One region of the Micromonospora sp. IBHARD003 genome, then DNA from elsewhere that is predicted to be linked to it. Evidence: riboswitches for the same ligand, from Rfam matches in the RefSeq annotation. Region 1 holds a riboswitch; each other region holds the start of a gene.
The links. A riboswitch is a leader RNA that binds a small molecule or an ion and turns the genes downstream of it on or off. The one in region 1 is predicted to bind cyclic di-AMP.
Positions count from the first base shown of each region.

Region 2: linked by a shared signal. The riboswitch ahead of ACTWOL_RS27810 (M23 family metallopeptidase) and the one ahead of ACTWOL_RS04580 (C40 family peptidase) in region 1 are both predicted to bind cyclic di-AMP.
Region 3: linked by a shared signal. The riboswitch ahead of ACTWOL_RS15295 (transglycosylase family protein) and the one ahead of ACTWOL_RS04580 (C40 family peptidase) in region 1 are both predicted to bind cyclic di-AMP.
Region 4: linked by a shared signal. The riboswitch ahead of ACTWOL_RS17745 (M23 family metallopeptidase) and the one ahead of ACTWOL_RS04580 (C40 family peptidase) in region 1 are both predicted to bind cyclic di-AMP.

Region 1 covers NZ_JBWBBX010000001.1:1,072,073-1,079,591, reverse strand. Annotated here, with positions in the region: gene bioD (dethiobiotin synthase) at 1-12, opposite strand, end outside; gene ACTWOL_RS04605 (adenosylmethionine--8-amino-7-oxononanoate transaminase) at 87-1,376, opposite strand; gene bioB (biotin synthase BioB) at 1,369-2,538, opposite strand; gene ACTWOL_RS04595 (8-amino-7-oxononanoate synthase) at 2,684-3,841, shown strand; gene ACTWOL_RS04590 (ATP-binding protein) at 4,199-4,639, shown strand; gene ACTWOL_RS04585 (DUF6328 family protein) at 4,687-5,208, opposite strand; gene ACTWOL_RS04580 (C40 family peptidase) at 5,382-5,858, opposite strand; cyclic di-AMP (ydaO/yuaA leader) riboswitch at 5,862-6,013, opposite strand; gene ACTWOL_RS04575 (hypothetical protein) at 6,423-6,731, opposite strand; gene ACTWOL_RS04570 (ATP-dependent Clp protease proteolytic subunit) at 6,739-7,407, opposite strand.
Region 2 covers NZ_JBWBBX010000001.1:6,258,019-6,265,537, reverse strand. Annotated here, with positions in the region: gene ACTWOL_RS27830 (DUF5998 family protein) at 1-419, opposite strand, end outside; gene ACTWOL_RS27825 (bifunctional acetate--CoA ligase family protein/GNAT family N-acetyltransferase) at 459-3,362, opposite strand; gene ACTWOL_RS27820 (HPr family phosphocarrier protein) at 3,556-3,837, shown strand; gene ACTWOL_RS27815 (GntR family transcriptional regulator) at 4,084-4,767, opposite strand; gene ACTWOL_RS27810 (M23 family metallopeptidase) at 4,962-5,735, opposite strand; cyclic di-AMP (ydaO/yuaA leader) riboswitch at 5,748-5,916, opposite strand; gene ACTWOL_RS27805 (M16 family metallopeptidase) at 6,125-7,519, opposite strand, start outside.
Region 3 covers NZ_JBWBBX010000001.1:3,445,973-3,453,491, reverse strand. Annotated here, with positions in the region: gene ACTWOL_RS15310 (Uma2 family endonuclease) at 1-52, opposite strand, end outside; gene ACTWOL_RS15305 (cytochrome P450 family protein) at 163-1,419, shown strand; gene ACTWOL_RS15300 (transglycosylase family protein) at 1,549-2,538, shown strand; cyclic di-AMP (ydaO/yuaA leader) riboswitch at 2,795-3,023, shown strand; gene ACTWOL_RS15295 (transglycosylase family protein) at 3,028-3,708, shown strand; gene eno (phosphopyruvate hydratase) at 4,113-5,393, shown strand; gene ACTWOL_RS15285 (FtsB family cell division protein) at 5,521-5,985, shown strand; gene ACTWOL_RS15280 (DUF501 domain-containing protein) at 6,055-6,597, shown strand; gene ACTWOL_RS15275 (Ppx/GppA phosphatase family protein) at 6,594-7,508, shown strand.
Region 4 covers NZ_JBWBBX010000001.1:4,000,272-4,007,790, forward strand. Annotated here, with positions in the region: gene trmB (tRNA (guanosine(46)-N7)-methyltransferase TrmB) at 1-208, shown strand, start outside; gene ACTWOL_RS17740 (PrsW family intramembrane metalloprotease) at 382-1,713, shown strand; gene ACTWOL_RS17745 (M23 family metallopeptidase) at 1,775-2,836, opposite strand; cyclic di-AMP (ydaO/yuaA leader) riboswitch at 2,848-2,983, opposite strand; gene ACTWOL_RS17750 (PP2C family protein-serine/threonine phosphatase) at 3,301-4,443, opposite strand; tRNA gene ACTWOL_RS17755 (tRNA-Met) at 4,720-4,793, opposite strand; gene ACTWOL_RS17760 (DUF5988 family protein) at 5,000-5,200, opposite strand; gene ACTWOL_RS17765 (FBP domain-containing protein) at 5,285-5,779, opposite strand; gene ACTWOL_RS17770 (TetR/AcrR family transcriptional regulator) at 5,873-6,463, shown strand; gene ACTWOL_RS17775 (right-handed parallel beta-helix repeat-containing protein) at 7,245-7,519, shown strand, end outside.

The DNA.
Region 1 (7,519 bases):
GATGACACCCATACTGCTCCTCGCTCCTTCTCGTCCCGCAGTCGTGCCGCATTCCGGACCCCGGCACGGGCCACCGGCCCCCGGTCTCAGCCCGCGGCCGCCGCTGCGCACACCGCCCGTGCGATGAGCGCCAGATCCTCGTCGCCGGTCACGAACGGCGGCATCGTGTACAGCAGATCGCGGAACGGGCGGATCCACACCCCCTCGCGGACCGCCGCCTCCGTCGCAGCCGCCATGTCGACGGGATGGTCGAGCTGCACGACGCCGATGGCCCCGAGCACCCGTACGTCCCGCACGCCCGGGAGCGACCGCGCATCGGCGAGCCCTTCGCGCAGCCCCGTTTCGAGACGCTTGACCTCCTGGGCCCAGTCCTGTCCGAGCAGCAGGTCGATCGACGCGCAGGCGACCGCCGACGCCAGCGGGTTGCCCATGAACGTCGGGCCGTGCGCCAGGACCGGGACCTCTCCCCGGGAGATCCCGTCGGCCACCCGGGGAGTGCACAGTGTCGCCGCCATCGACAGATAGCCCCCGGTCAGCGCCTTGCCGAGGCACATGACATCGGGAGAGACCGCTGCGTGCTCCGACGCGAAGAGCGTGCCCGTGCGGCCGAAGCCGGTGGCGATCTCGTCGAACACGAGCAGCACGTCATGGGCGTCGCAGGCTTCCCGGAGGACCCGGAGATACTCGGGGGAGTGGAAGCGCATCCCGCCCGCGCCCTGGACCACCGGCTCGACGATCACCGCCGCGAGCTCGTGGGCATGACGCCCGACGAGCTCGCGCAGATGGTCCGCGTAGGCCTCCTCGTAGCCGGCCGGCGGGGCGTCCGCGAACACCTGACGGGGCAGCACACCGGTCCAGAGCTGGTGCATCCCGCCGTCCGGGTCGCACACCGCCATCGGCTGCCAGGTGTCCCCGTGGTACCCGCCCCGCCAGGTCAGCATCCGCTGCTTCTCCGGCCGCCCCACCGAACGCCAGTACTGCAGGCACATCTTCACCGCGACCTCGACCGAGACCGAGCCGGAGTCGCACAGGAAGACATGCCGCAGCGGCTCGGGAGTGATCTCGACCAGCCGGGTGGCGAGCCGGACGGCGGGCTCATGCGTCAGCCCGCCGAACATCACATGGCTCATCCGCTCCAGCTGCCCGTGCGCCGCCTCGTTGAGCACGGGGTGGTTGTAGCCGTGGATCGCCGACCACCAGGACGACATACCGTCGACCAATTCCTCGCGGCCGTGGGCCGGTTCGGCGAGCCGGAGCCGGATCCCGGACGCGGATTCCACGACCAGCGGGTCCGTACGGCCCGGCATCGGGCCGTACGGGTGCCAGACGTGCGCCCGGTCCAGCGCGACGAGCTCGCGGACCTTCTCGTCACGCATTCGGCGCGAGGTCCGTCCCGGCGCCGCGGCGCCGCACCGCCACCAGATCCGTACGGGCGGAGGAGACCTCGGGCGCGGCGGCGGACTCGCCGCCACCGCACGGCTCGCAGCCGCCGCCGTGGGAACCGCAGCCGCCGCCTGCCGCGGCGACCGCGTCCGCCCGGTGCTCGGGCAGCGTGGTGGTGTCCGTGCCCTCCACCTCGAAGCCCGCGTCCGCGATCATCTCCAGGTCGGCCTTGCCGGCCTGGCCCTCGCTGGTCAGGTAGTCGCCGAGGAAGATGGAGTTGGCGAGGTGCAACGCCAGCGGTTGGAGGGTGCGCAGATGCACCTCACGGCCACCCGCGAGCCGTACCTCCACGTCCGGGCAGACGAACCGCACCATGGCGAGGATGCGCAGCGCCCGCTGGGGCGTCAGATTCCACTCCTTGGCGAGCGGAGTGCCCTCGAACGGGATCAGGAAGTTCACCGGCACCGAGTCCGGGTCCAGCTCGCGCAGCGCGAACACGACGTCGACGAGGTCCTCGTCGCTCTCGCCCATACCGGCGATGAGCCCGGAACAGGCCGAGAGACCGGCTGCGTGCGCCTTCTGGACCGTGTCGACGCGGTCCGCGTACGTGTGGGTGGTCGTGATGTCCCCGTACGTGCCCTCGGAGGTGTTGAGGTTGTGGTTGTACGCATCCGCACCCGCCGCCCGCAGCCGCTCGGCCTGACCCTCGGAGAGCAGACCGAGGCAGGCGCACACCTCGACGTCCTCGTTCTCCTCCTTGATGGCCTCGATGGTCTGCGAGACACGGTCGACGTCCCGGTCGGTCGGCCCCCGGCCGCTCGCCACCAGGCACACCCGCTTCGCGCCGCCCGCGACACCGGCGGCCGCGGCCTTCGACGCCTCGTCGGGCTTCAGCCAGGTGTACTTGAGGATCTCGGCCTTGGACCCGAGGCGCTGCGAGCAGTAGGAGCAGTCCTCGGGACACAGCCCCGACTTCAGGTTGACCAGGTAGTTCAGCTTCACCCGCCGCCCGAACCACTGACGGCGCACCTTTCCGGCCGCGGCCACCACGTCGAGCAGTTCGTCGTCGGAAGTCGCCAGAACGGCGAGCGCTTCTTCGCGGGTCGGCAGCTCACGCCGCAGGCCCTTGTCCACCAGCGTGTTCAGGAGGTCCATGGCGGAGATCCTCGCCTACCGGACACCCGTCGGCCAAGGAGGAACTCGACAACACACGCGGAATGGGGTGTGTGTATGGCCACACCCTGACCTTTGCCTCACCCGGCTAGGGTCTGTGCGCTGCCTACAAAAGGACCGGACCGTCATGCCTCAGGCCCTGCCCCAGGATCCGTTCGAGTGGACCGACGAGGCGGCGCGCCTGCGCGCGGACGCCGGTCTCGTCCGTACGCTGCGTCCCCGGCCCGCCGACGACACGCTGCTCGACCTCGCGAGCAACGACTACCTCGGACTCACCCGCAGGCCCGAGATCACCGGCGCCGCGGCGGACGCCGCCCGTCTCTGGGGCGCCGGCGCCACCGGATCCCGCCTGGTCACGGGCAGCACGGCACTGCACACCGAACTCGAGCAGGAGCTGGCCCGGTTCTGCGGCTTCGAGGCCGCGCTGGTGTTCTCCTCCGGGTACACGGCGAACCTCGCGGCCCTCACCGCGCTGAGCGCGCACGGCTCCCTCATCGTCTCGGACGCGGGCAACCACGCCTCCATCGTCGACGGCTGCCGCCTCTCCCGTGCCGAGACGGCCGTGGTCCCGCACGCCGACCCGGAGTCCGTGGGCAAGACCCTCGAGGCGCACCCCGGCCGGCATGCCCTCGTCGTCACCGACTCGGTCTTCTCGGTGGACGGGGACGCGGCCCCGCTCGCCGCGCTCGCGGGCGCCTGCCGTGCGCACGGAGCCGCGCTGGTGGTCGACGACGCGCATGGCCTCGGGGTGCTGGGAGACGGCGGCCGGGGTGCCCTGCACGCGGCGGGACTCGCGGGCTCCGCCGATGTCGTCGCCACCATGACCCTCTCCAAGTCCCTCGGCAGCCAGGGCGGAGCGGTGCTCGGTCCCGCACGGGTCATCAGCCATCTGGTCAATGCCGCACGGACGTTCATCTTCGACACCGGGCTCGCGCCGGCCGCGGCGGGCGCTGCGCTGGCGGGTCTGCGGCTGCTGCAGCGCGAACCGGGGCTGGCCGAGCGCGCCCGGGAGGTGGCGACGACGCTGCACGCGCGCCTCACGGACGCCGGGCTGACGGCCGCCCGCCCGGACGCCGCGGTCGTTTCCGTCCAGGCGCCGTCGCCGGATGCGGCCGTGCGCTGGGCCGCGGACTGCCGGGCCGGGGGTCTGGCCGTCGGCTGCTTCCGGCCGCCGTCCGTGCCCGACGGCATCTCGCGGATCAGACTCACCGCGCGGGCCGATCTCACGGACCGCCGGATCGAGGAGGCGGTCGGCGTCATCCTGCGCAACGCGCCGTCCCGCTGAGCCCGTACGGACGCCGGACGGCCCGCGGGGGCCCCGGCGGTCGGCCAACGGGCCGCCCCGGTGGCGCCGTTCGAGCCGATGGCCGGGCCGGGGCGCCGAACCACCGCCCGGCCGCCGCGCTTGAGAGCCGGGCCGTAGACAGCGGTTGCCCCGGTGCGCGGCCAAATACGGTCTCGCGTAGCAGAGTTCACTGCTTCGGGCGACAGTTGTCTGCACATCCGGGCGGATCGCCGCCGGAGGCGGCACAGACGGTGGCACTCTGGCGTTCAGCGCAAACGAGGCCACGCGCCGGCACACCGTCCGCTCCGTGCCGTCCCGTGTCGTCCTGCGGCCCCCGTGGGAAAGGGACAGCTCGCCATGGCAGACCACCAAGAAGCATCCGTCACTCTGCCGAGCGATCCCGCCTCGGTCTCCACGGCCAGGAGATACGTCTCCGGCGTCCTCACCGAATGGGGTCTTCCGGGGGAGGACCAGATGGCGGACACGGTACGCCTGATCGTCTCCGAGCTGGCCACCAACGCCGTCCAGCACACCTTCGGGCAGTCGCCGACGTTCACCGTCGGCCTGCGGCTGGAGCGGGACGAGCAGCTGCGCATCGGCGTCACCGACAGCCATCCGCGCTGGCCGCAGCGGCTGCCCGCGGCGGTCCAGCAGGACAACGGCCGCGGAATGGTGATCATCCGCACCCTCACCGCCGAGCACGGCGGGCAGCTGTCGGTGGCCCCCACTCCGGAGGGCGGCAAGACCGTCTGGATCGCCCTGCCCTGGGCACCCGCTCCACTCGGGGACCCGGACTGAGGGCCGGTGTCACCGATACGGACATGAACGCCGGTGCCGTACGGACGTCAGCGGTCGGGCCGTTGCCGTTGGCCGTCCGGGCGCTCCCGCCGGCCCAGCCTGAGTGCAAGCGCCAAGGGCAGAGCGCCCCACAGCAGCGTGCACACGAACAGGGTCGCCGCGGCGGCGACGATCCCCTCGGGCGTGCCGTGCACGACATCGACGACCAGCAGTACCGCCGAGGTCAGCGCCAGGGCGAGCACGGCCATACCGATCCCGGCCAGGCGGGAGGAGACGGAGACGATCTCCTTCTTGGCGCCCTTGCGGAAGAGGCCCCGGTGCACCGCGGCGGGTGCGGTGAACAGCGCCGCTGCCAGCACGGCCAGCATCAGCGTCGTCACGTACGTACCGCGCTGGAAGGAGTCGAGGGACGGGAAGCGGGCGGTGAAGGCCAAGGTCAGCAGGAAGGCGAACAGGATCTGGACGCCGGTCTGGATGACACGAAGCTCCTGCAGAAGCTCGGCGAAATTGCGGTCCGCCTGCTCCAGCTCCGTTTCGTCCCGCGAGGCGCGGGTGTCGTCATCGCCCATTTGGTACGAGTAACGCACATCCTGCGGATCCTGTCATGTGCACGGGCCGGTCGGACGAGGCGCCGGCCGTGCCCCGTGGATGCCCGGACCGGCGACGCAATGCGCCGTGTCCGCGCGCGTATCCGGAGGCTCCCACGGGGCCGCACACCGCTCCTACCGGATGTCCCGGAAGGTCACCGCACGCGCCCGTACCGGACGCTCTTGGACCAGATCTTGCTCAGCTTCACCACGGAGCCGCTCTTGGGCGAGTGCCAGATCCGTCCCCGGCCCGCATAGATGCCGACGTGGTAGACCTGCCCGCCGGAGTGGAAGAACACCAGGTCACCTTGCTGGCGGCTGGACGCCGGGACATGGCGTGTGCGGTTGTACTGCGCCTGTGCGGTGCGCGGCAGGCTCTTGCCCGCCTTCTGGAACGAGTAGAGGACCAGACCCGAACAGTCGAACCGGTTGGGGCCCGTGGCGCCGTACCGGTAGGGCGCACCCTTCTTGGACTCGGCGACTTTGAGAGCCTTGGCCGCGTACACGGAGGCGGCGTGGGCCTCGGGGGTGCCGCCTGGAACGAGCAGTGAGCCGCCCATGGTGGCGAGTGTGAGCGCCGAGACGGCACCCGTCCGGGAGAGCAGGGACGGGCAGTGTGTCTGCGCAGTCATGCGCAACCCTTCGTCAGCCGCCTGAGAAGGATGACCTGTCGGGTTCGGGCTGGCGAAGGTGCCCGGCCGCACGAAGCGGCTTCACCCCAAGGTCCGGCCACTGGGCGCGGACCGTACTGCTGGGTCCTCCACTCCTGCCGAAGCACTCATGTCGACCAGACATCCGGCGCGGCGGCAGGACTCGGCGTCCGCCCGGACCGCCCCGCCGTGGTGGCGGGGGCTTGTCGTCCCAGGGATCTTGACGCACGAACTGCCGGAATTCCGAGTCGAAACGACGATTTGTGAGGCTCCTCACCGCTGGCCCATTCAGGTGGACGATCCCGTTCGGCCCAGTCGGAGTGGCCGCGTAACGAGCGTCGTACCTGCGGCGGAACGGATCGTTCGGCCAGATGGCCGACGAGGGAACGCAACTTGCTCAGACCCCGTGCGCCGGCCCCGGCTACGCCACCTGGCCGACACCCAGTCGTACGCGTGTGTCCCGCCGTCGGCGCGGTGGACGCCGTCCTTCGGCGATGGCCGGGCCGTGGCCGCGTCCCGGTGCACGGCCACGGCCCGGCCGCGGGCTCAACGGGGGGACTCCGGCGGGACGGTGATCCGCGCGGTCCGCCGCTCGCCGTCCAGTACGCGCAAGGCGCGGGCCAGCGTGGCAGCGTGCAATTCCCTTTCCCCGCGCGCGTGCATCAGCGCGAGCGCGTCCCGCAGGGCGACGGCCTGCGCTGCCAGCGCCTGTGCGGCGCGCAGCGCTCCGTAGGTATGGGTGCCACGGGCCGGGTTGATCCTTCCCAGCTGGTCGACGACTTCGAGATAGCGGTCGATGAACTCGCCTTCGGCGCGGGTCAGGGCGGGCAGCGGAGGAAGCTCGGGCGGCAGCACCGCCCGCTCACCGCGTTCCGGGCGAAGCCGCGGACGCCTTGCGGTTTGTGATGATGTGATCGACCAGGCCGAAGTCCTTCGCCCCGGCGGCGTCGAAGACCGTGTCGCGGTCCAGCACGGTGCGTACGCGCTCGTCGCTCTGCCCGGTATGCCGTACGAGCATGGCCCCCATCTGCTCGTGCAGCCTCAGCAGTTCCCGTGCGTGGACGTCCAGGTCGGACGGCTGCCCCTGAACGGGCTCGTCCAGCGCGGGCTGCCGGACGACGATCCTGGCGCCGGGCAGCGCCATGCGCTTGCCGGGCGTACCGGCGGCCAGCAGTACGGCAGCGGTCGAAGCCGCTTGTCCGAGACAGGTCGTGGCCACGTCGCACCCGACCACCTGCATGGTGTCGTAGACGGAGGTCATCGCACTGACGGGACCGCCGGGGGAGTTGATGTAGAGGTGGATGTCCTGCTCGGGTGCGGCGTATTCGAGGTAGAGGAGTTGGGCGACGACATCACCCGCCGATGTGTCGTCGACGGCCGTGCCGAGGAAGACGATCCGTTCGCCGAGGAGCTTCGCGTAGGGGTCGAGGGTGCGGACGCCGTTGGTGGTCCGTTCGCTGAACTCCGGCAGGACGTAACGGGCGTAAGGGCGGTCCAAGGCGTACCCCTTCGTCGGAATGCGGCGCTGCATTCATGGGTGAAAAATGTACAGGACGTACAGACTGTCGTGATGGCGAGCATGGCCCATGGACGAAGGGGGAAGCAACAAGTCGGATGGCAGTTCGCTCTCGGCGTGAGAGTGG
Region 2 (7,519 bases), 5.2 Mb from region 1:
GCGGGCTCCAGGTCGATGCGGGAGACGGCACCCCAGCCGATGGTGAGCACGACCTCGCGGGGCAGGGTGCCCGGCTTGTACGACTCCGGGTTGGCGACGACCCGGCTGACGACGACGGACGAGATCCGGCCCAGCTTGACCGACTCGGTGGAGGTGGTGGCGTACGGCGTCGGGGAGCTGCTGTCGGCGGCCTGCTCGTCGGTGTGGCTCACGACGAAGCGGGTGGCGGTCAGCACCAGGACCGTGACGTGGCGCCGGACCTCGTTGGCGTCGAACGTGGTCTCCTGGTGGACCAGGTACGACGCGATCTGCTCGCCGCCGACGGCGGCTTCCACCGCCTCGGCCACGAGAGCCGGGTAGTAGCCGCTGCGCTCGATCGCCGCGCGCAGCCCCTGGGTCGTCGTACCGGTCTTCGCCATGGGCTCCATCCTACGGGGCCCGGGGACCCGGGAGTGCGCTCAGTAAAGGGGGAGCGTCCGGGGACCGAGGTCGGTGCGGGGCGGCGGCGGGGCGAGCCGGACGGTCGCCCCGAGCACGGAGAGTCCGTGCTGGGCGACGACGACCGGTTCCAGGCCGATCGCGACCACCTCCGGGTGGTCGTCGACCAGTCGTGACACCCGTAGCAGCAGCTCTTCGAGCGCATCGCCGTCCACGGGGGCGGAGCCCCGCCAGCCGAAGAGGATGGGGGCGGTCCGGATGGAGCGGATCAGTTCCGCGGCGTCACGGTCGGTGGCCGGGACCAGGCGGTGGCCCGTGTCGCCGAGCAGATCCGTCGCGGGTCCCGCGAGCCCGAACGACAGCACGGCGCCCACGGCGGGATCGACGGTGGCGCGTACGACGGTGTCCACTCCCCGGGGGACCATGGCCTGCACGACCGGCCTCAGCTCGGCGGGCCCGCCGAGCGTCTCGGCCAACTCGGCGTACGCCTGGCGGACTTGCTGCTCGTCGGCGAGGTCGAGACGCACTCCCCCGAGGTCCGCGCAGTGCCGCAGGTGAGGTGCCATGGTCTTCAGCGCCACGGGGTAGCCCAGCTGTGCAGCGGCGCGGACGGCGGCGTCAGGGCTCGGCGCGGGGACGGTGGCCCGTACGTCGATCCCGTAGCGCGCGAGCAGTGCGCGGGTGTCGTGGTCGGTGAGAGTGACGCCGTGTGCGCCGCGGGTCTGCTCCATCACACGGCCGACGAACGCCGCGGCCCCGGCCTCGTCGATGTCGTCGAACTCCGGCACCCTGCCGGGGCGGGCGGCATCACGCCGCCACTGCGCGTACCGCACGGCCTCGGCGAGGGCGCGTACGGCGCGCTCCGCGGCCGGGTAGGCGGGGATGCGCGGCGCGGCCGGGAGCGCGGGTGGGACGCCCTGGCCCGGGGCGGCGTCTTCGGGCCGTCCGGCCGGTGGCTGCGGGGACAGCGGTCCGCGGGGCGGGGCGGGCGGACCGACCGGCGGGCGATCGCCGGGAGCCGCGTCGGCCGCGGGCGCGGCGACTGCCCCGGACCTTTGCGGGGCCGAACTCGTCGCCGCCGCCAGCGCGTCCGCCAGCCCTCCCAGTTCCACATGGACGACGAGGACCGGTTTGGCAGGGCCGGATTCCGCCGCCCGGCGCAGCGCCGCCGCGAGCACCTCGCCGTCGCCCGACTCGGTGACACCGCCCTCCCCCACCCAGGGGATGGCGTTGACGACGACCGCGTCGCACGCCTCGTCCTTCAGCGCCTCGGCCAGGGCGTCGCAGAAGTCCTGCGGTGTCGCCGCCGTCGTCAGGTCGCGCGGCGGCAGCGGCCGCAGGCCCTCCGCGAGGCAGGCGTCGTAGGTGAGCAGCCCGAGCGACTCGGAGTTCCCGAGGATTCCCACCCGGGGCCCCACGGGCAGGGGCTGCCCGGCGAGCAGCAGCCCCACGTCGACGAGTTCCGTGACGGTGCCGACGCGGATCACTCCCGCCTGGGCGAGCAGCTCCGAGACCGTGGCGTACGGAACCCGCGTGATCGGCACCGCGTGCCCCGGGGGCGCGCTTCCGCTGTGCCGTGCGCCGCGCACGACCACCACGGGCTTGACCGCCGCCGTGCGCCGGGCGAGCCGGGTGAACTTCCGCGGATTGCCGAGGGATTCCAGGTACATCAGGACCACGTCGGTGTCGGGGTCCTCGTAGCAGTACTGGAGGAAGTCGTTGCCCGAGACGTCCGCCCTGTTGCCCGAGGAGATGAACGACGACAGCCCGGCACCGCGTCGGTGCAGCCCGCTGAGGAGCGCGATACCGATGGCACCGGACTGGGTGAAGAGTCCGATCGGGCCGCGGGCCGGTGACTCCGGGGCGAGCGACGCGTTCAGCCGGACCCGGTCCGCGGTGTTGATGACGCCGAAGGCGTTCGGCCCGATGATCCTCATCCCGTACGTGCGCGCCTGCCGCACGAGTTCGCGCTGGCGCTCCCGTCCGCGGGCACCGCTCTCCGCGTATCCGGCGGCCAGGACGACCAGCCCCTGCACGCCGTGCTCACCGCAGTCCGCGACCACGTCGGGCACGCGTTCGGCGGGTACCGCCACGACCGCCAGGTCGACCGGCTCCCCGATCTCCCCGACCGAGCGGTGGGCGGGCACGCCGTCCAGGTCCCGCTCCTCGGGCCCCAGGGCGAGGTTCACCGCGTACAGCCGCCCGGTGTAACCCGAGGCCACGAGATTGCGCAGCGCGGCTCGTCCCACTCCGCCCGGGGACCGGCCGGCTCCGATGACCGCCACCGACCCGGGCGCGAGCAGGCGCTGCACGGACCGTGCCTCCGCCCGCTGTTCCCGGGCCCGCTGGACGGCGAGGGACTGGGCGGTCGGCTCCAGCTCCAGCGTCAGCCGGACGGCGCCGTCCTCGAAGCTGCGCTTCTGGGTGTAGCCGGCGTCCGTGAACACCTTGATCATCTTGTTGTTCGCCGGCAGCACCTCCGCAGCGAACCGCCGGATGCCCCGCTCGCGGGCGACCGCCGTGATGTGCTCGAGCAGCGCGGAGGCGACGCCCCGGCCCTGGTGGGCGTCCTGGACCAGGAAGGCGACCTCCGCCTCGTCGGCGGGTGAGGACGCCGGCATGCCGGCGGCGTCGATGCGGTCGTAGCGGACGGTCGCGATGAACTCGCCGCCCACGGTCGCGGCCAGGCCCACCCGGTCCACGTAGTCGTGGTGGGTGAACCGGCGGACGTCCTTCGCGGACAGCCGGGGGTAGGGCGCGAAGAAGCGGTAGTACTTGGACTCGTCCGAGACCTGCTCGTAGAAGCTGACGAGCCGCTCGGCGTCCTGTGTGGTGATGGGCCGGATGCGCGCGGTGCCACCGTCGCGCAGCACCACGTCGGCTTCCCAGTGGTCGGGGTAGGCGTGATCCGACGGGGTCTGCATGGGCCAAGACTACGGGCCGGGCCCCGGTCGCGAAGCCCGGAACGCGGGTGCAGGCTGAGGTCACCCGGGCGCCCGGGACCGGCGTCTCCCGCGGGCCCGGGAAAGGGACATCGGGTCGGCGCCCGGCTGCCGGGCACTCCGCACATCATGAGAGACTGGTCTAGACAACCGCTAGGACTTGAAGGGCATCACCATGGCTGAGCGCCGCGTCAACGTCGGCTGGGCCGAGGGCCTGCACGCCCGCCCCGCTTCCATCTTCGTCCGTGCCGCCACGGCCTCCGGCATCCCGGTGACCATCGCCAAGGCCGACGGCACCCCGGTCAACGCCGCTTCGATGCTGGCGGTGCTCGGCCTCGGCGCGGAGGGTGGCGAGGAGATCGTGATCGCCTCCGACGCGGACGGCGCCGAGGTGGCGCTGGACCGGCTGGCGAAGCTGGTCGCCGAAGGGCTCGAGGAGCTCCCGGAAACCGTCTGACCGGCCGGCCGCGGCCGGTGCGGCCACGCGCACCGGCATCGCGGCGCACTGCCGGAAACCGGGACATCAGAAAAATCGGCGGCGCCCCGCGTAATTCATGGCAGGCGATTCACCGCGATAACCCTCATGATCCTCATGGACCTGAATTTTCCACGGCGCAATCTCGCCGCATTTCCATGGCGGGCACTTTCAGGGTTGGTCAGGATCACCGCACCCAGGCGGCCTTCTTTGTATACGGCGCCTTTGTTAACAGCGGACACTCGCCGTGTTTACGGCTTGTTGCGAACCCTTCACGGCCCTGCGCGGCGGAATACGCAATCGGTGCGCCCCGGTCGTCCGCTCGGCGTGCAGCGCGGTCAGCGCACGCGCCCGCTCCACGTCACCCCGGGCCACCGCGTCCACGATCGCGCCGTGCTCGGACCAGCACTCCACCGGCTGCGCCGGCTGCTCCACCACATACATCCAGGCGATCTTGTGCCGGAGCTGGGTGAGCAGCGAGACGAGGGCGGGGCTGTCGGACGCCTGCACCAGCGTCTCGTGGAACCAGCCGCCCAGCGACCGCAGATCCTCTCCCTGACCCCGGCGGGCCCGCTCCTGGCCGAGTCTGACCAGGCCGCGCAGCACCTTGAGATGGGCCTGCGTCCGCCGCTGCGCGGCCCGGGCCGCGCCCAGAGGCTCCAGGATCATGCGGACTTCCAGGAGATCCGCGGCCTCCTGTTCGGTGGGCTCGGCGACACACGCGCCGGCATGCCGCCGCGACACCACGAAGCCCTCCGACTCCAGGGTGCGCAGCGCCTCGCGGACGGGGACGCGTGAGACGCCGTAGCGGCCCGCCAGCTGCTCCTCGGCGAGCCGGCTGCCGCGCTCGAAGACACCGGACACGATGTCGTCGCGGATTGCCGTGCACACCGAACGCGCAGGAATGCGCATACCGAACCTCCGCTTTAATCCGCACGAAACCCGATCGGACGACGTCTGTCCGGTGACTCTATTCCAATGGGCCGGAATTTCCGATGGCCTCCACCACTTCATGGATATCTTTTGGCCGGAAAATGCCGAAGGCCCCGCCGGTAAGATGACCGGCGGGACCTTCAACCGCTATTGCTGCGGGCCGTGCGAGTGCGTCAGACCTTGACTCCGTGGCCGCGCAGATACGCGACCGGGTCGATGTCCGATCCGTAGTCGGCGCTCGTGCGGGCCTCGAAGTGGAGGTGGGGGCCCGTGGTGTTGCCGGTCGAGCCGGACAGGCCGATCTGCTGGCCCGGGGTGACGCGCTGACCGACGGAGACGCCGATGGACGACAGATGGCCGTACTGGGTGTACGTGCCGTCGTGCATCTTGATCACGACGTTGTTGCCGTAGGCACCGCCCCAGCCCGCCTCGACCACGGTGCCCGTGCCGACCGCGACGACCGAAGTGCCGGACGCGGCGTGGAAGTCGATGCCGGTGTGGCTGCCGGAGGACCAGACGGCACCGCCCGCGTGGTAGTCGGTGCTGACGTACGACCCGGCGACGGGCAGGTTGTAGGTCATCAGGCGCTTGCGCTCGGCCTCACGGGCGGCGCGCTCCTGGGCGTCACGGGCGGCCTGGACCCGGATCTCCGCCTTGCGCTTCGCCTCGGCCTCGGCCCTGGCCTGCTCGGCGGCCAGATTGGCCTCTTCCTGCTGGACGTCGGCCTGGGCGCCGACCTGCTCGGCGAGGGTGTCATCGGCCACGATCACCTGGTTGAGACCGGTGTCCTCGACCGAGACGCTGTCCGTGTCGGCCGCGAGGGCCGGCGAGGCGAGAGCGCCGACGACGCCGGTGGTGGCGATGGCCGCGGCTCCGGCGATACCCGCACGCTTGCGCAACAGCCGGCTCGGACCACGATGCTTCCCGGTGGCACGGGTGAACGCCATGTAGTGGCTTGTCCTTTCCTTCCTTCTCGCCTACCGGGTTAGCTGACGGGTTCGGAGCAGGAAGGTCTCCTACGGATCCCCTCCACGCGTGAGCGCGAAGGCGTTCCGATTCACCCCAGGGGACATATGGGTCCCCGGCTCCCCAGGCTCGCGCCCGACGGGGACTCGGCGATGACTGTCCGATGCCGCGGGTGCGGCAGATGCATCCAACGGACAGCGCAGAAGACGCTAAGCCGATCTTCTTCCAATCACCAAACGGACACGCGTTTTTGTCGCGCATGCCACAGGTCAGACGGGTAGCCTCACCAACAAAACGGACATACGAAAGGGCCCCGTTGACACATCGCCAACGAGGCCCTTCCCGGGCACCTCACCGCTCGGGCGGTCAATCAGCCTGTGACAACCGTCACTTCACCGATCCCGAGGGCCCTGACCGGCTCTTCGATCTCGGCCGCGTCCCCCACGAGCACCGTGACAAGCCGGTCCACCGGGAAGGCGTTGACGACCGCGGCCGTCGCCTCGACGGTGCCCGTCTCGGCCAGCCGGGCGTACAGCAGCCCCTGGAAGTCGTCCGGCAGGTCCTGCTCGACCTGGTCGGCCAGCGTGCCCGCGACCGACGCCGCGGTCTCGAACTTCAGCGGGGCCACACCGACCAGGTTCTGTACGGCGACGTCCCGCTCCGCGTCCGTCAGCCCCTCGGCGGCGAGGGTGCGCAGCACGGTGAACAGGTCATCGAGGGCGGGGCCGGTGTGCGGGGTGTCCACCGAGCCGCTGATCGCGAGCGTCGCCGCGCCCGTGGCGCCGCCCGGGGCCGAGGGGGCGGCGGAGCGCAGCACCTGCGCGAAGGCGCGGACACCGTAGGTGTAGCCCTTCTCCTCGCGCAGGACGCGGTCCAGGCGCGAGGTGAGCGTCCCGCCCAGGCAGTACGTGCCGAGGACCTGGGCCGGCCAGACGCTGTCGTGGCGGTCCGGACCGATACGGCCGATGAGCAGCTGGGTCTGGACCGCACCGGGACGGTCGACGATGACCACACGGCCCGTGTCGTCCGCGGTGATCGGCGCCATGGGACGGTGCTCGCCCGCGCCGCCGGTCCAGGCCCCGAGCGTGTCGGCCAGCACGGCGTCCACGTCGACACCGGTGAGATCCCCGACGATCACGGCGGTGGCCGATGCGGGCCGGACATGGGCCTCGTAGAAGGCCCTGACGGCCGCGGAATCGATGCGCTCCACGGTCTCCTCGCTGCCCTGACGGGGCCGCGACATGCGCGACGACGCCGGGAACAGCTGCCTGGAGAGCTCCTTGGCGGCCCGGCGGGCGGGATTCGCCGTCTCGTGCGGGATCTCGTCCAGGCGGTTGCGCACCAGCCGCTCGACCTCGCTGTCCGCGAACAGCGGCGCCCGCAGGGCCTCCGCCAGCAGACCGAGGGCCTTGAGCAGCCGGGAGACCGGCACCTCGAGGGAGACACGGACGCCGGGGTGGTCGGCGTGCGAGTCGAGCGTCGCACCGCAGCGCTCCAGCTCCGCGGCGAACTCCTCCGCCGTGTGCTTGTCGGTGCCCTCGGAGAACGCCCGGGCCATGATCGTGGCAACGCCGTCGAGGTCCTCGGGCTCCGCCTCCAGCGGAGCGTCGATGAACACCTCGACGGCCACGACCTGCTGACCGGGCCGGTGGCAGCGCAGCACGGTCAGCCCGTTGCCGAGCGTGCCGCGCCCTGGCGCGGGGAACGCCCACGGCCGGGCCTGCCCGGGCTGCGGCTGCGGGTGGAAGTCCATGGTCACGGCAGC
Region 3 (7,519 bases), 2.4 Mb from region 1:
GCTCCTCCCGGCCGTCCTGGTCTTCCTTCCGGTCTTCGGCTGCGGCACTCATCAGCGCTCCCATGCGACGGAGTCTGGCGCGTACGATCAGCGTACCCAGGGGGAATGCATACACGTACGCCGAACGAGTGAGCCGAGCAGGCCGGGCGTTACCGTCATCCCATGCACGACCAGCCCCCCGCCGCTCCCGAGCCCCCCGAGCTCTTCACCTGGGAGTTCGCCACCGACCCCTACCCCGCCTACGCCTGGCTCCGCGAGCACGCACCCGTGCACCGGACCCGGCTCCCGAGCGGGGTCGAGGCCTGGCTGGTGACCCGGTACGCGGACGCGCGGCAGGCGCTCGCCGATCAGCGGCTCAGCAAGAATCCGGCGCATCACGACGAGCCCGCGCACGCCAAGGGCAAGACGGGGATCCCGGGTGAGCGCAAGGCGGAGCTGATGACGCATCTGCTGAACATCGATCCGCCCGACCACACCCGGCTGCGCAGACTGGTCTCGAAGGCGTTCACCCCGCGCCGCGTCGCCGAGTTCGCGCCGCGTGTACAGGAGCTGACGGACCGGCTCATCGACGGCTTCGCGGAGAAGGGGAGCGCGGACCTCATCCACGAGTTCGCGTTTCCGCTCCCCATCTACGCCATCTGCGACATGCTCGGCGTCCCCCGTGAGGACCAGGACGACTTCCGGGACTGGGCGGGGATGATGATCCGTCACGGCGGCGGTCCGCGCGGCGGGGTGGCCCGCTCGGTGAAGAAGATGCGCGGCTATCTCGCGGAGCTGATCCACCGTAAGCGCGAGGATCCCGGTGACGACCTCATCTCGGGTCTGATCAAGGCCTCCGACCATGGGGAGCACCTCACCGAGAACGAGGCCGCCGCCATGGCCTTCATCCTTCTGTTCGCCGGGTTCGAGACGACCGTCAATCTCATCGGCAACGGCGTGTACGCGCTGCTGCGCCACCCCGGGCAGCGCGCACGTCTGCAGTCGTCCCTCGCCGCCGGTGACACCTCCCTGCTCGCATCCGGTGTCGAGGAACTCCTCCGCTTCGACGGGCCGGTGGAGCTGGCCACCTGGCGGTTCGCGACCGAGCCGCTCAGCCTCGGCGGGCAGGAGATCGCCTCCGGCGACCCCGTCCTCGTGGTGCTCGCCGCGGCCGACCGGGACCCGGACCGCTTTCCCGACCCCGATGTGCTCGACCTGGCCCGCCGGGACAACCAGCACCTCGGATACGGGCACGGGATCCACTACTGCCTCGGCGCGCCCCTCGCACGGCTGGAGGGGCAGACCGCGCTGGCGACCCTACTGACCAGGTTGCCTGACTTGCGGCTTTCAGTGGATCCATCCGATTTGCGCTGGCGCGGAGGGCTGATCATGCGTGGATTGCGCACTCTGCCAGTTGAGTTCACGCGCCAAAAGATCTGACGTCCCATCAGTATCGTGACTTTCACGTGATCTCCCCTGCATCGACTTGTGACTATCGCTCGGATGCGGCTACGTTCACCGTCAACTCGGGATCCCCAGGTCCCCTGTCGTCACACGAAAGGCCCACGCATGCTCTCCGGGAATGGTCGACACCGCCGCCCCCGCCAGGCTCCCGCCCTCTTCGTCGCGGCAGGGGTGACAGGATCGGCGATCGCCATCCCGCTGCTCGGCGCGGGTGCCGCGTCGGCCGCCGACGCCGGTACCTGGGACCGGGTCGCGAACTGTGAGACCGGCGGAATGTGGAGCGCCGACCTCGGCAACGGCTTCTACGGCGGGCTGCAGCTTTCCCAGGAGGCCTGGGAGCGGCACGGCGGCACGGCGTACGCGCCGCGGCCCGACCTGGCGAGCCGCTCGCAGCAGATCGCGGTCGCCGAGAAGGTGCTCGCCGCGGAAGGCCCGTCGGCGTGGGAGAGCTGTGCCGCGGTCACCGGGCTGATCAAGGACTCGTCCTCGCCCCGGGTCGACCCCGGCGCCACGGGCCGGACGCTGGGCTCCCAGGGCGATGACGACGAGGTGGACGCACCCTCCTTCGGTGACGGTGCGGACGCGGTGAGGGCGGAGCCCCAGGCTTCCCCGTCGTCCGGCGGGGAGCAGCCGGGGCAGAACTCGTCCACGGGTGCCGAAGGGCAGACGATGCGCGAGGCGTCCAAGCCGGCCGGATCCCCGGCGCAGGACGCGCAGGGCAAGCAGGACGCGGACGCGTCCGATTCGGCCGACTCCTCCCAGGGTGTGAGCAACGGCACCGAGGCCGGTTCCGGCAAGCGCCGCGGCACCCCCGCAGAGGAGGGTAAGGCGGGCAATTCGGGCGATGAGTATGAATCCGGTCGTCATGCCTCACGGGGTGACGGATCGACACGGGATGCCGCCGGTGCGGTGGATGAGTACATCGTCCGCTCCGGCGACAGCCTCTCCTTGATCGCGGACGCGCACGAGGTGCCCGGCGGCTGGGTCGCGCTCTACAAGGCGAACGAGGATGTCGTCGGCTCTAACGCCAACTTCATCACTCCTGGCCAGAGCCTCGATCTCACCCCGGAGCAGGGGCAGTTGACGAAGCGGTAAGGGTGCTTATGTCCACTTCTGTGCAAGTGAGACATGAGTCTCTTCCGGTCAACTGACCCCGGATGCCCGCCAAGTAGGGCCATCCCACCTCTCACCTGCGAAAACGGACATCAGGCCCCGTCAGATATGGGTGATTTCTCCCCGATGTTCCTCCTTTGAACATCGGGGAGAGGTGTGTTTACGGTCTGACCGCTCGCCATCGCGGGCCCCGTCGACCGTCACGCCGAATCCTGCCGTCGGTCGTAGGGAACAGCCGTCGCGTCAAGCGCCGTAGGCAGGAGCGGGGGACCCAAGGTAAGTGCCGCAACGGCCCGATGAGCCCGATGAGGGTGGGCGGGAGCGGCTTGGGGTGAAGCCGCGCGCTAGGTCGCGCGGCCGGGCAACTCGTCTTCCGGTTCCGTCGGATGCCCAGTCCGACCGGAACGGGGGACACCCCATCGGCCCGAACCCGACAGCTCACCTCGCAGGCGTCGGTGAGGGGATAACTCCATGCTGCTTTCCGGCAAGGGCAAGCACCGCCGCCCGTCCGCGCGCACCGCCCGTATCGCCACCTACGCCGCCGGCGTCACCGGTGCCGCCATCGCCGCGCCGCTCATGATCTCGGGGACCGCCTCCGCCGCGACCGCCTCCGAGTGGGACGCCGTCGCCCAGTGCGAGTCCGGTGGCGACTGGTCGATCAACACCGGCAACGGCTTCTACGGCGGCCTGCAGTTCTCGGCCTCCACCTGGGCCGCCTTCGGCGGTACCGCCTTCGCCTCCACCGCCGACAAGGCCAGCAAGAGCCAGCAGATACAGATCGCCGAGAAGGTCCTGGCCGGCCAGGGCAAGGGCGCGTGGCCGCACTGCGGCGTGAACCTGTCCCGCGCCGCGTACACCGGTGGCGCCGCCGAGGCCGCTCCGAAGCCCGCCAAGACCAAGGCTGCCCCGAAGGCGAAGCCCGCCGCTCCGGCCCCGAAGCGCGCCGAGGCCCCGACCACCCGCTCCGAGCGTCCCGCCGCCCCGGTGAAGAAGGGCGACGGCGAGTACAAGGTGAAGTCCGGCGACACCCTGAGCCAGATCGCCGAGAAGCACAAGGTCAAGGGCGGCTGGCAGAGGCTGTTCGACCTCAACAAGGACATCGTCGACGACGCCGATGTGATCTACCCCGGTCAGCTGCTCCACCTGCGCTGACCCACCCCGCTCCGGGGCCCCCGCCCAGGGGACTCCCCGCCCCGGAACCAGGGAGATCCAGAGGGAACATCCCGGGTCTCTCCGCGGGCCGTCGCCCGGTGGACCCGGCGGACCACCGGGCGGCACACCCGCCCCTTCGCAGCACACCCGTCCCCCCGGAAACCCCGGCCCGGTGCAACTTCTCCGTAGTCCTTCGGGCACGGGAGGTTGCCCCGGGTCGGGGTTTCTGCCGCTTTGGCTTCCTTTTTCGTCCCACGGGCCGGGCAGCGGCCGGCCGATCCCCCCGGTCCGGTTAGGCTCATGTCGCAAGGCCGAAGCGACCCTGCACCGACCCCGCGCCGCACCTGTACCGCAGGTGCTTCGCATACGTCACTTTCAGCGCCACATCCCAGAAGGAGATGCTCGTGCCGTCCATCGACGTCGTCGTAGCCCGGGAAATCCTGGACTCCCGAGGCAACCCCACGGTCGAGGTCGAGGTCGGCCTCGACGACGGCAGCACCGGCCGTGCTGCTGTTCCCTCCGGTGCCTCCACCGGTGCGTTCGAGGCCATTGAGCTCCGTGACGGAGACCAGAACCGCTACATGGGCAAGGGCGTCGAGAAGGCCGTCCTCGCCGTGATCGAGCAGATCGGCCCGGAGCTCGTCGGATACGACGCCACCGAGCAGCGCCTGATCGACCAGGCGATGTTCGACCTGGACGCCACCGACAACAAGGCATCGCTCGGTGCCAACGCCATCCTCGGTGTCTCGCTGGCCGTCGCCCACGCCGCGTCCGAGGCCTCCGACCTCCCCCTCTTCCGCTACCTGGGCGGTCCGAACGCGCACCTGCTCCCGGTGCCGATGATGAACATCCTGAACGGCGGCTCGCACGCCGACTCCAACGTGGACATCCAGGAGTTCATGATCGCCCCGATCGGTGCGGAGTCCTTCTCCGAGGCCCTGCGCTGGGGCACCGAGGTCTACCACACCCTGAAGAAGGTGCTGAAGGAGCGCGGCCTGTCCACCGGTCTCGGTGACGAGGGCGGCTTCGCGCCGAACCTGGACTCCAACCGCGAGGCCCTCGACCTCATCCTCGAGGCCGTCAAGCAGGCCGGTTACGCGCCCGGCAAGGACATCGCCCTCGCGCTCGACGTGGCCGCCTCCGAGTTCCACAAGGACGGCGCGTACGTCTTCGAGGGCAAGGAGCGCTCCGCCGCCGAGATGACCGAGTACTACGCGGAGCTCGTCGACGCGTACCCGCTCGTCTCCATCGAGGACCCGCTGTTCGAGGACGACTGGGCCGGCTGGAAGATCATCACCGAGAAGCTCGGCAGCAAGGTGCAGCTGGTCGGCGACGACCTGTTCGTCACCAACCCGGAGCGTCTCGCCCGTGGCATCGAGGAGGGCGCCGCCAACGCCCTGCTGGTCAAGGTCAACCAGATCGGTTCGCTGACCGAGACCCTGGACGCCGTCGAGCTGGCCCAGCGCAACGGCTTCAAGTGCATGATGTCCCACCGCTCCGGCGAGACCGAGGACGTCACCATCGCCGACCTGGCCGTCGCCACCAACTGCGGCCAGATCAAGACGGGTGCCCCGGCCCGTTCCGAGCGCGTGGCCAAGTACAACCAGCTGCTGCGCATCGAGGAGATCCTCGACGACGCCGCGGTGTACGCGGGCCGCAGCGCCTTCCCGCGCTTCAAGGGCTGACGCCCGAAGCGCCGGACGATTCGGCGACCGCGGGCTGACGCCCGCTTCCGTACGTCCCCGCACCCGGTCCCGTACCGTGTGCGGGGACGTCGGCACATAGTGGGCACATAAAAGGGGAGGGGCGCACATGGCCCGGGACCGGTTCTCCACCGCGACCCGGCTGCGACTGCTCGGCGAGCAGACCGCCGCCCGGGTCTACCGCTCGCAGACGCGCCGCCAGGCCCGCCGTTCCCGGCTCACCGGGCGCGCGGCCTTCCTCGCGCTGGTGGTCTGCTCGATGATCGTCGCCCTCGCCTATCCGACGCGGCAGTACGTGTCGCAGCGCAACGAGGTCGCCGAGCAGCGGCGGCTGGCCGAAGCGGCCCGCGAGCGGGTGGAGCGGCTGCGGGACGAGAAGGCGCGGCTCGGGGACGACGCGTACGTCCGGCGGCTGGCCCGCGAGCATCTGCACATGGTCCTGCCGGGTGAGACCGGCTACATCATGATCGACCCCAGGACCGGTGAGCAGACCCGTGCCCGGCACGACGGTGTCGGCCGTCCCTGGTACGCGAACGTCTGGGACGACGTCGACCACGCCGACGCGGGACGCTAGTGCTGTGGCCGCACGGCCGCACCGGCGAAGAAGCCACGAACGAGAACGAGCGAAGAGACAGACGCATCCATGGACACGCCTCCTCCGACCACCGAGCACACCCCGCCCACCGAGGCGGACATCGCCGCGTTCCGGGACCAGCTCGGCCGCCCGCCGCGCGGTCTGCGCGCGATCGCGCACCGCTGCCCCTGCGGCAACCCGGACGTGGTCGAGACGGCCCCGCGCCTCGAGGACGGCACACCGTTCCCGACGCTGTACTACCTGACCTGCCCGCGTGCGGCCTCGGCGATCGGCACGCTGGAGGCGAACGGTGTCATGAAGGAGATGACCGAGCGCCTGACGACCGACCCCGAGCTCGCCGCGGCCTACCGCGCCGCGCACGAGGACTACATCGCGCGCCGTGACGCCATCGAGGAGCTGAAGGGCTTCCCGAGCGCGGGCGGCATGCCGGACCGGGTGAAGTGCCTGCACGTGCTGGTCGGCCACTCCCTGGCGGCGGGCCCGGGAGTGAACCCGCTCGGGGACGAGGCGATCGCGATGCTGCCGGAGTGGTGGGCGAAGGGCCCCTGCGTCACCCCGTGCGCGGACGAGACCCCCGGGGAGAGCGAGTGACCCGCGTCGCCGCCGTCGACTGCGGTACCAACTCCATCCGGCTGCTCGTCGCCGACGCCGACCCGGCGACCGGCGAACTGGTGGAGCTCGACCGCCGGATGACCATCGTGCGCCTCGGACAGGGCGTCGACCGCACCGGCCGGCTGGCCCCCGAGGCACTGGAGCGCACGTTCGCCGCGTGCCGTGAGTACGCCGGGGTCATCGAGGAGCTCGGGGCCACGAAGGTGCGCTTCGTGGCGACCTCCGCCTCGCGTGACGCCGAGAACCGCGAGGACTTCGTGCGCGGTGTCGTCGGCATCCTGGGTGTGGAGCCCGAGGTGATCAGCGGGGACCAGGAGGCCGAGTTCTCCTTCACCGGCGCCACCAGGGAACTGCCGGGACACGAGGAGCGCCTGGTGGTGGACATCGGCGGCGGCTCCACCGAGTTCGTGGTCGGGCACTCCCGGGTCGAGGCCGCCCGTTCCGTGGACATCGGCTGCGTACGACTGACGGAGCGGCATGTCCGCAGCGATCCGCCGACCGCCGACGAGGTCGCCGCGATGCGGGCCGACATCGGGGCCGCGCTGGACCTCGCCGAGCGGACCGTGCCGATCCGCGACGCACGGACCCTGGTGGGGCTGGCCGGTTCGGTGACCACGGTCGCCGCGATCGCGCTCGGACTCGGGGCGTACGACCCGACCGTCATCCACCACTGCCGGATCTCCCGTGAGCAGGTCGCCGACGTGACCCGCACCCTGCTCTCCGCCACGCACGACGAGCGCGCCGCGATCCCCGTGATCCACCCCGGGCGGGTGGATGTGATCGCCGCCGGGGCGATGGTGCTGCTGGAGATCATGGAGCGCACCGGCATCGGTGAGGTCGTGGTGAGCGAGCACGACATCCTGGACGGAATCGCCTGGTCCATCGCCTGACGCGGCCCCGT
Region 4 (7,519 bases), 2.9 Mb from region 1:
CGCCGTGCTGCACTGCGCCACCGACTGGGAGCCGTACGCGGAGCAGATGCTCGCGGTGCTCTCGGCGCACCCGGACTTCGAGAACACCAGGGAGGACGGCGGCTTCGCGCCCCGTCCCCCGTTCCGGCCGCTGACCCGGTTCGAGGGCCAGGGCCTGGACAAGGGGCATGTGGTGCACGACCTGCTGTTCCGCAGGAGTGCCCGCTAGGTCCTGTGGCCGTGCAGGGCGCCGCGAGCCGGTGAACCTATCCGGCCACAGCACTAGGTCCTGTCGTCTGGACGGAAGCCGTACCGGTGACGGCGCCCGACGTGCCCCGTGACACGTCCGGAATGCCTGTTAACGCATCGCGCGCTGTCAGTCGTGCTCGTTAGGGTCGTCGGGTGTCCGACCGGTCCCGGCTGCCGTACCCCACGGCGCCCCACCCCCTCGTCCCGGCCTGCGACGAGCACGTGCTCTTCGACGCCGTGCCGGAGCGTGCGCGCTGGCGCTACAAGCCGCGCCGCTCCCTCTGGGGCAACACGGCGGTGCGCGCCTGGGCCGTGATCACCCTGCTGGTCCTGTGCGGCCTGGTCATCCTGGCACTGGTCCGCGAGCAGACCGGCACCGAGGGCTTCCTGGTGGGCCTCGGCCTCGCTCTCCTGCCGGTGCCGCTGCTGATGGCGGCGTTCCGCTGGCTGGACCGGGTCGAGCCGTGCCCGTGGCCGAACCTTCTCTTCTCCTTCGCCTGGGGCGCCTGCGCCGCCGCGCTCGTCGCGATCATCGCGAACTCCTTCGCGACCCAGTGGATAGCGACCGCGACGGCCGATCCGGCGTCGGCCGACACGATCGGCGCCACGGTCATCGCTCCCGTCGTGGAGGAGAGCGCCAAGGCGGCCGCCGTGCTGCTCCTCTTCCTCTTCCGCAGGAGGGACTTCACCGGAATCGTCGACGGCGTCGTCGTGGCCGGGTTCACCGCGACCGGTTTCGCCTTCACCGAGAACGTCCTCTATCTCGGCAACGCCTTCCTCGAGGACCAGGAGTTCGGCCGTTCGGGCTTCGCGTCCGTCACGGCGGCGACCTTCTTCGTACGGATCGTGATGTCGCCGTTCGCGCATCCGCTCTTCACCGTGCTCACGGGCATCGGATTCGGTGCCGCCGCGCTCACCGCCCGGCGCCGCCGGCTGCGCAGGACCGTGCTGCCTCTGCTCGGCCTCACCCTGGCGATCGGGGCGCACGCCCTGTGGAACGGCTCGGCGGTCTTCGGCCCCTGGGGTTTCTACGCGGTGTACGGGGCCGTCATGGTGCCTGCCTTCGCCCTGCTGACCTGGCTGGCGGTCTGGACCCGGCAACGCGAGCTGCGTACGGTCGCGGCCCAGCTTCCCGCGTACGCGGCGGCAGGCTGGCTCTCCCCCGCCGAGCCACAGGCCCTGTCCTCGATGCAGACCCGCACGATGGCCCGCGATCTCGTCAACCGCGCCCACGGGGGCATGGCGGCCCGCGCCGTGTCGGAGTACGAGGCGTTCGCGACCTCGCTCGCCTTCCTCCGCCACCGGGCTTACCAAGGCACGGCGGGTCCCGACTTCATCGCCCGTGAGCAGGAGCTGCTCCACCACCTCTGGCAGCGCAGGCACATCGCGTCCCCGGCTCTGACGCATGCCGCCAGGGCGACGGGCCGCGTACGGGTGCCGCCGCCACACAGGGACTACGAGGGGTACAACCCCTACCGGGCTTAGGGTCGGCTTAGGGGATGGCTTAGGGTCCGTCTTCCAGGGCTTCCGGGACTTCAGGCCGGGATCAGAGGCTGAGGCCCTTGCCCCGCAGCCATGCCGCCGGGTCCACCCCGTCGCCGCCCGACGTGTGCACCTCGAGGTGCAGATGCGGACCGGTCACATTGCCGGTGGCGCCCACACGCCCGATGGTCTCGCCGGTCGCGACGCTCTGGCCCGCGCCGACGGTCATCGAGGACAGATGGCAGTACCAGATCTCGGTGCCGTCCTCGAGCTCCAGCACGATGCGGTACCCGTACGCCCCCGACCAGCCGGCGGACTTGACGGTCCCTCCGTGCACGGCCTTGGCAGGCGTTCCCGTGGGGGCCGCGAAGTCGAGTCCGGTGTGGTAGCCGGACGACCACATGGAGCCGGCCTCGCCGAACGTGGAGGTGAGGGTGTACGAGGACGTCGGCAGCGAGTAGCTCGCGGCCAGCTTGGCGAGCCGCTCGGCCTCCGCCGCTTCTTCGGCCTTCCGCTTCGCCTCTTCGGCCTCGCGCTTCGCTTCCGCGGCCTGGGCCTCGGCCGCCGACTGCTGCTTGTTGGCATCCGCGGCGGCCTTCACGGCGGCAGCCTGCTCGGCCGCGTTCGTGGCCTCCGCTTCGACTTCGGCCTGCTGCTGCTCGGCCTGCTGGAGGATCCGGGCACGCAGGGCCTCACCCGCGTTGCCCTGCTGGGAGCCGGCCTGTGTGGCGGTGTCGGAGACGGGCTGCGCGGTCAGCGGCCGGGCATTGGCGTCATCGTCCTGCTCGTCGGAATCGTCCGAGATCAGGTCGCCGACCCCGGGAAGCGACGCGGCGTCCGGCAGATTGTCCGTGATGGTGTCCGGCAGGGAGATGGATACCGCCGGCTTGTCCTGGGCGGTGGCCATGCCACCCGCACCGACGGCGGCGATCACCCCGACGCCGAGGACGGTGGAGCTGCGCGCGAGTCCGTTGCGCTGCTTGGCGACGCGGTGCCTGCCGCGGACCGGACGAACGGTCTCCTCGGTGGGGTTCCATTCCTCCGCCCCGGAGGAGAGGTTCCACTCGGCGGTCGGAGGCCACTCGGTGGTGGGAAACTCCTGGAGGGCAGGCTCGTTTGACGCCACGGAGGCGTGCTCCTTTCCTTCCTTCTCGCCTACCGGGTTAGCTGACGGGTTCGGAGCAGGAAGGTCTCCTACGGGCACGACGAAGCACCCGATTCACCCCAATTGGTGGTTCCCCGGTTCCCTTGCGGGATTCGGCGCATGCGCACGGTGCCGCCTCTTGCGGCGGCTGGGACGACCGCGCTGCGTTATCGAACGTTAATAGACACCGAGGCCGTATTCCAAGCCGTTCCCGTTGATCGTTAATGAATCTCAGTGGGGACAAATCAGCCGGATTGCGGGCGAGTCGTGCGACTTGACCGCCCCTCACACCTCAATGTTCACGGTTGAATTTCTGATGGCACGTCACACGTGAGGGGAAGGGCTGCGCGTCGATCACCTTCCGTACATGCATCCGTACCCGCAGGATCGGGCACGGCGCCCGGAGCACGCCCATGCGCCCACGTGCCCACGTGCCCATGAAACCCCTAGGACACCACCGGCATCGTCCGGCGCCGCGCCGGCTGCCGCACACCGGGCCGGCCGACCGCCAGCAGCGCCATGTCGTCCGTCAGGCCACCGCCGGTGTGCCGCCGCACATCGGCGACGAGCGCGTCCAGCAGCCCGTCCGGCCCGGGAAAGATACGGCCGCAGAGCCGCTCCTGCGGATCGTAGAAGGTGCCGTGCCCGTCCCGGGCTTCGGTCAGACCGTCCGTGTAGAGGAGCAGCGTCGCCCCGGGAGGAAAGGGCGCCTCGTCCGCGTGGTCCGGCCAGTGGGCGAGCTCCCCCATGCCGAGCGGCAGCGCGTTCTGGCTCGGTTCCAGCAGGTCCAGAGCCCCGTCCGCGTACAGCACGATGGGCGGCGGATGGCCCCTGTTGACCACCCGGACGCGCCCCTCGCCGTGCCGGATCTCGGCGAGTATGGCCGTGGTGAACCCCTCGACCTCGTCGAGTCCGTGCGGCCGGGCACCCTCACGCGCCAGCGCCCGCTCCAGTCGCTGGGCGACCCCCTCCAGCGCGGACTCCTCGTCGGCCACCTCGCGGAACGCCCCGAGGAGCACGGCCACCGTCTCGACCGCGTCCAGCCCTTTGCCCCGTACGTCCCCGACCACCAGCCGCACACCGAACGGCGTGTCCTGTACCGCGAACAGGTCCCCGCCGATGAACGCGTCCGCCTGCGCCGCCTCGTACCGGGCCGCGACCTGCAGGCCACCGATCCGCTCGGCGGGCGTGGGGAGGACCGCGCGCTGGGCGGCCTCGGCGATGACCCGCGCGGAGGCAAGGCGTTCACCGCTGCGGCGGAGCACCCGGTTGATGTAGAGGGCGACCACGGACACCGTGAGCACGGTCAGGACCTCGGTCGTCGCCGGCACCTGGCCCACCGTGCCGTTGTAGATGTGCAGACCGAGCACGGTCAGCACGCTGGTGACCATGGCGAGCAGGGTGCCGCGCCAGGAGTAGAAGGGGGCGGCGAGCAGCGGAGCGGCGGCGAAGAGCGGCGACGCGCGGTACGCCTCGGGCGTGAACAGATCGAAGACCACTCCGACGACGATCATCAGCCAGGGCAGCAGCATGACGAGGACACGGCCGCGGTTGCGCCGGGGTCCTTCGTCGCCTGCGTTGTATGCCACGACTGTTCTCCTGCCGGTCCGACCACGATCGCGGACGGTACCGCGCCCCACCCAGGCTGGCCGTAGCCGCGCCGCGGGGCGAGTCGCCGTCGGCCAACCGGACCAGGTCCTGGCGGAGGCGATGGTCACCGGGGGCCCTCTCGTGACCGTACCCCAGGCGGCGGCACACGGCAGCCGCTCCGGTCACCGGCTCCGTACGGCACCCGGACAGGGCCTGGACGGGCCTGGACGCACCGATGGCCCGAATCCTTCTGGATTCGGGCCATCGGCCTTGAGTAGCGGGGACAGGATTTGAACCTGCGACCTCTGGGTTATGAGCCCAGCGAGCTACCGAGCTGCTCCACCCCGCGTCGGTGAACACCACCTTACGCCATGCGGAGCAAGATCCACTCCACTTTTCCCCCCGGGTGTCGTGGAAGCCGGTACTGCCGGGCGAAAAACCCGTCCGGCGACCCGTTCGGCGACCTGGCGGCGACCCTGTCCGGCACACGTCTCCCCGGCCCCGGGCGGCGACTGCGGCGGCCGCCCCGGGCCGCGCCCGGCCGACCGGCGACGACTATTCGGCGATCTCCGTCCGCTCCCACCACTTGTACACGGTCAACCGCCCCTCCGGACTGTCCTCGTGACGCGTGGTGGCCTTGAAGTGCTCGTAGCCGCCGTGGTGCGGAATCTTCAGTTCCTGTCCGGGTGGCGTGATCGGCACGATCTTCCCCTGCAGATCGTCCGGTCCGCCCTCCAGGAGTGCCTTGGTAGCCATACCTCCAGTTTTCCCACCACAGGGCCGAACGCGCATGTCCACAGCCGGTTCGTCCCCGGCCTGGCCATCCGGACCGCGCTGCGGTCAGCCGTCCAGCGAGTCCAGGAACCCGAAGAGATTGACCCGAGTGCGTGCGATCTGCTGCTCCACCGTGAGCGACTCCTTGAGCCGCCCGCCGGGCACCGGGACCTTGATCCCCCGCACATACAGGGAGCAGTCGAGATCGGTGCACATGTACGCCCCCACCGAATTGCCCTCCCTGCCCGCCGGGCCCGCCTTGCGCGCGGTCATCAGGGAGACGCCGCCCCCGGGGTGCGTGGTCAGACACAGGGAACACATGCTGCGATGCAGATATCCGCGCTGCCGTGACGGAAAGCGCAGGGCCACTCCGACGGGCCGGTCGTCCCGCTCGGCGACGATGTAGCTGCGGTCGGGCGCCGCCGGGTCCCGCCAGCCGAGGAAGTCCAGGTCGTCCCAGGGGCGCTCGCCGAGGTCACGGGGCACGGCCAGACGCTTGGTCTCGCCCTTCGAACAGTTGACGAAGGACGCGCGGATCTCCTGCTCAGTGAGTGCCTTCATACCCGTGACGCTAGGTTTCCTAGGCCTCCTAGGCAATCGATTAAATGTCCTAGGCTGATGTGTGACGACGGAGACCAGGGACGGAGATGGTGCATGGCTCGTGCGGGGCTCAACACCGAGCGGGTGGTGAAGGCGGCGGCGGATCTGGCCGACGAGACCGGATTCGACAACGTCACGGTCTCCGCGCTGGCACGCCGCCTCGGCGTGCGGGACGCGAGCCTCTACTCCCATCTGAAGAACGCGGCGGACCTGCGCGCCCGGGTCGCACTCCTGGCCTCCCGCGAGTTCGGCGACCGCGTCACGACGGCGGTCGCGGGCCGCGCCGGCAAGGACGCACTGGCGGCATTCGCCCAGGCGTACCGCGCCTTCGCGCTGGAGCACCCGGGACGCTACGCGGCGACTCAGATCCCCCTCGGCCCGGAGGTCGTCGACGAGTCACCGGGACACCGCCGCATGATGGAAGCCACCTACGCGATGCTGCGCGCGTATCCGCTCTCCGAGCCTGATCTGACCGACGCCGTACGGCTCCTGCGCAGCGCCTTCCACGGCTACAGCAACATCGAGGCGAGCGGCGGCTTCCGGGCCGACCGCGATGTCCAGTCGTCCTGGGACCGGAACGTCGACGCGTTGCACTTCCTGCTGGAGCACTGGCCGTCGTCGCCGGACGACCGCAGCGAACCCTGATCAGGCGGCGACGGTCTGCGGGAGCTTGGCTGTTGCGCTGGCGGAGGGGGACGAACTCGATGACGGGGAAGGCGACGAACTGGGTGACCCGGAAGAACTCGCGGAAGGCGCGGGCCCGTGGCGGCGGGATTCGGTGGGGACAACTCATTGGCCTCGGCCCGCACATCGACGAATCTCTGGACCTGCCGCATCTGTTCCAGGATCTCCAGATCCTGCGCCGAGAATCCATCGCGGCTCAGGCGCACCGCCTGTTCGAGCCGGCCACTGGACCGGTACCTCGGCCCGGGAGCGGAGCCCGGGAACGCCCGAGAACGTGTCAGCCCCTGACCTCCGGCTTTCACCGCAGGTCAGGGGCTGGTCGTTCGGTAGGCCGTGTGGGACTCGAACCCACAACCAACGGATTAAAAGTCGAGGAGTCCGAGTGATCACGGGTGACTCGCCATGCCCACCCATGCCATTCCGCCTGGTCAGGCCAGGCACCGAGTCGAGTCCTGTACCGCCTGATCCCACTCCGTCCGCAGGCGTCCGGGCTCACATCGGGCTCACGCGCCTGAGGTCTGACCTGCACGTATGACCGTCACCGTTGCCGGGCAAGCGGGGCCACCTGGGCGACCGCCTGCCCGGCGAGCACCTCCTGTGTCGCCGCGGCCCGAGGTCGAGACACCCCACCTATCGCAATTATCCGATTTTCGGCTTTTTTTCTGTTTTGATGTGAGTCGCTATCACTCCTGCCCGGGTCCGCTACGTGACGGGCCGTCACACAGAAGGAGAGCTACGTCGGATGCCTAGATCACCAGGCATGATCGCGGGTGTCCCGCGTCGTGCGAAGACGGCGGCGCTCAGCCGTCACTGGAAGGCGGCCGTTCTCGCCGCGGCCGGGCTGGTCACCATGACCGGTACCACTGCCGTCGCGGGCATCACGGACGCCGAAGCGACCGAGACGAAGGCTGCCCCTACCGTGCGGGACGACGCCACGGAGACCAACAAGGGCGAGGGCGACAGGGACCACGAAGGCAAGAGGAAGCCCGCCGCCTCGAAGGGCGGCGGGGACCGGGA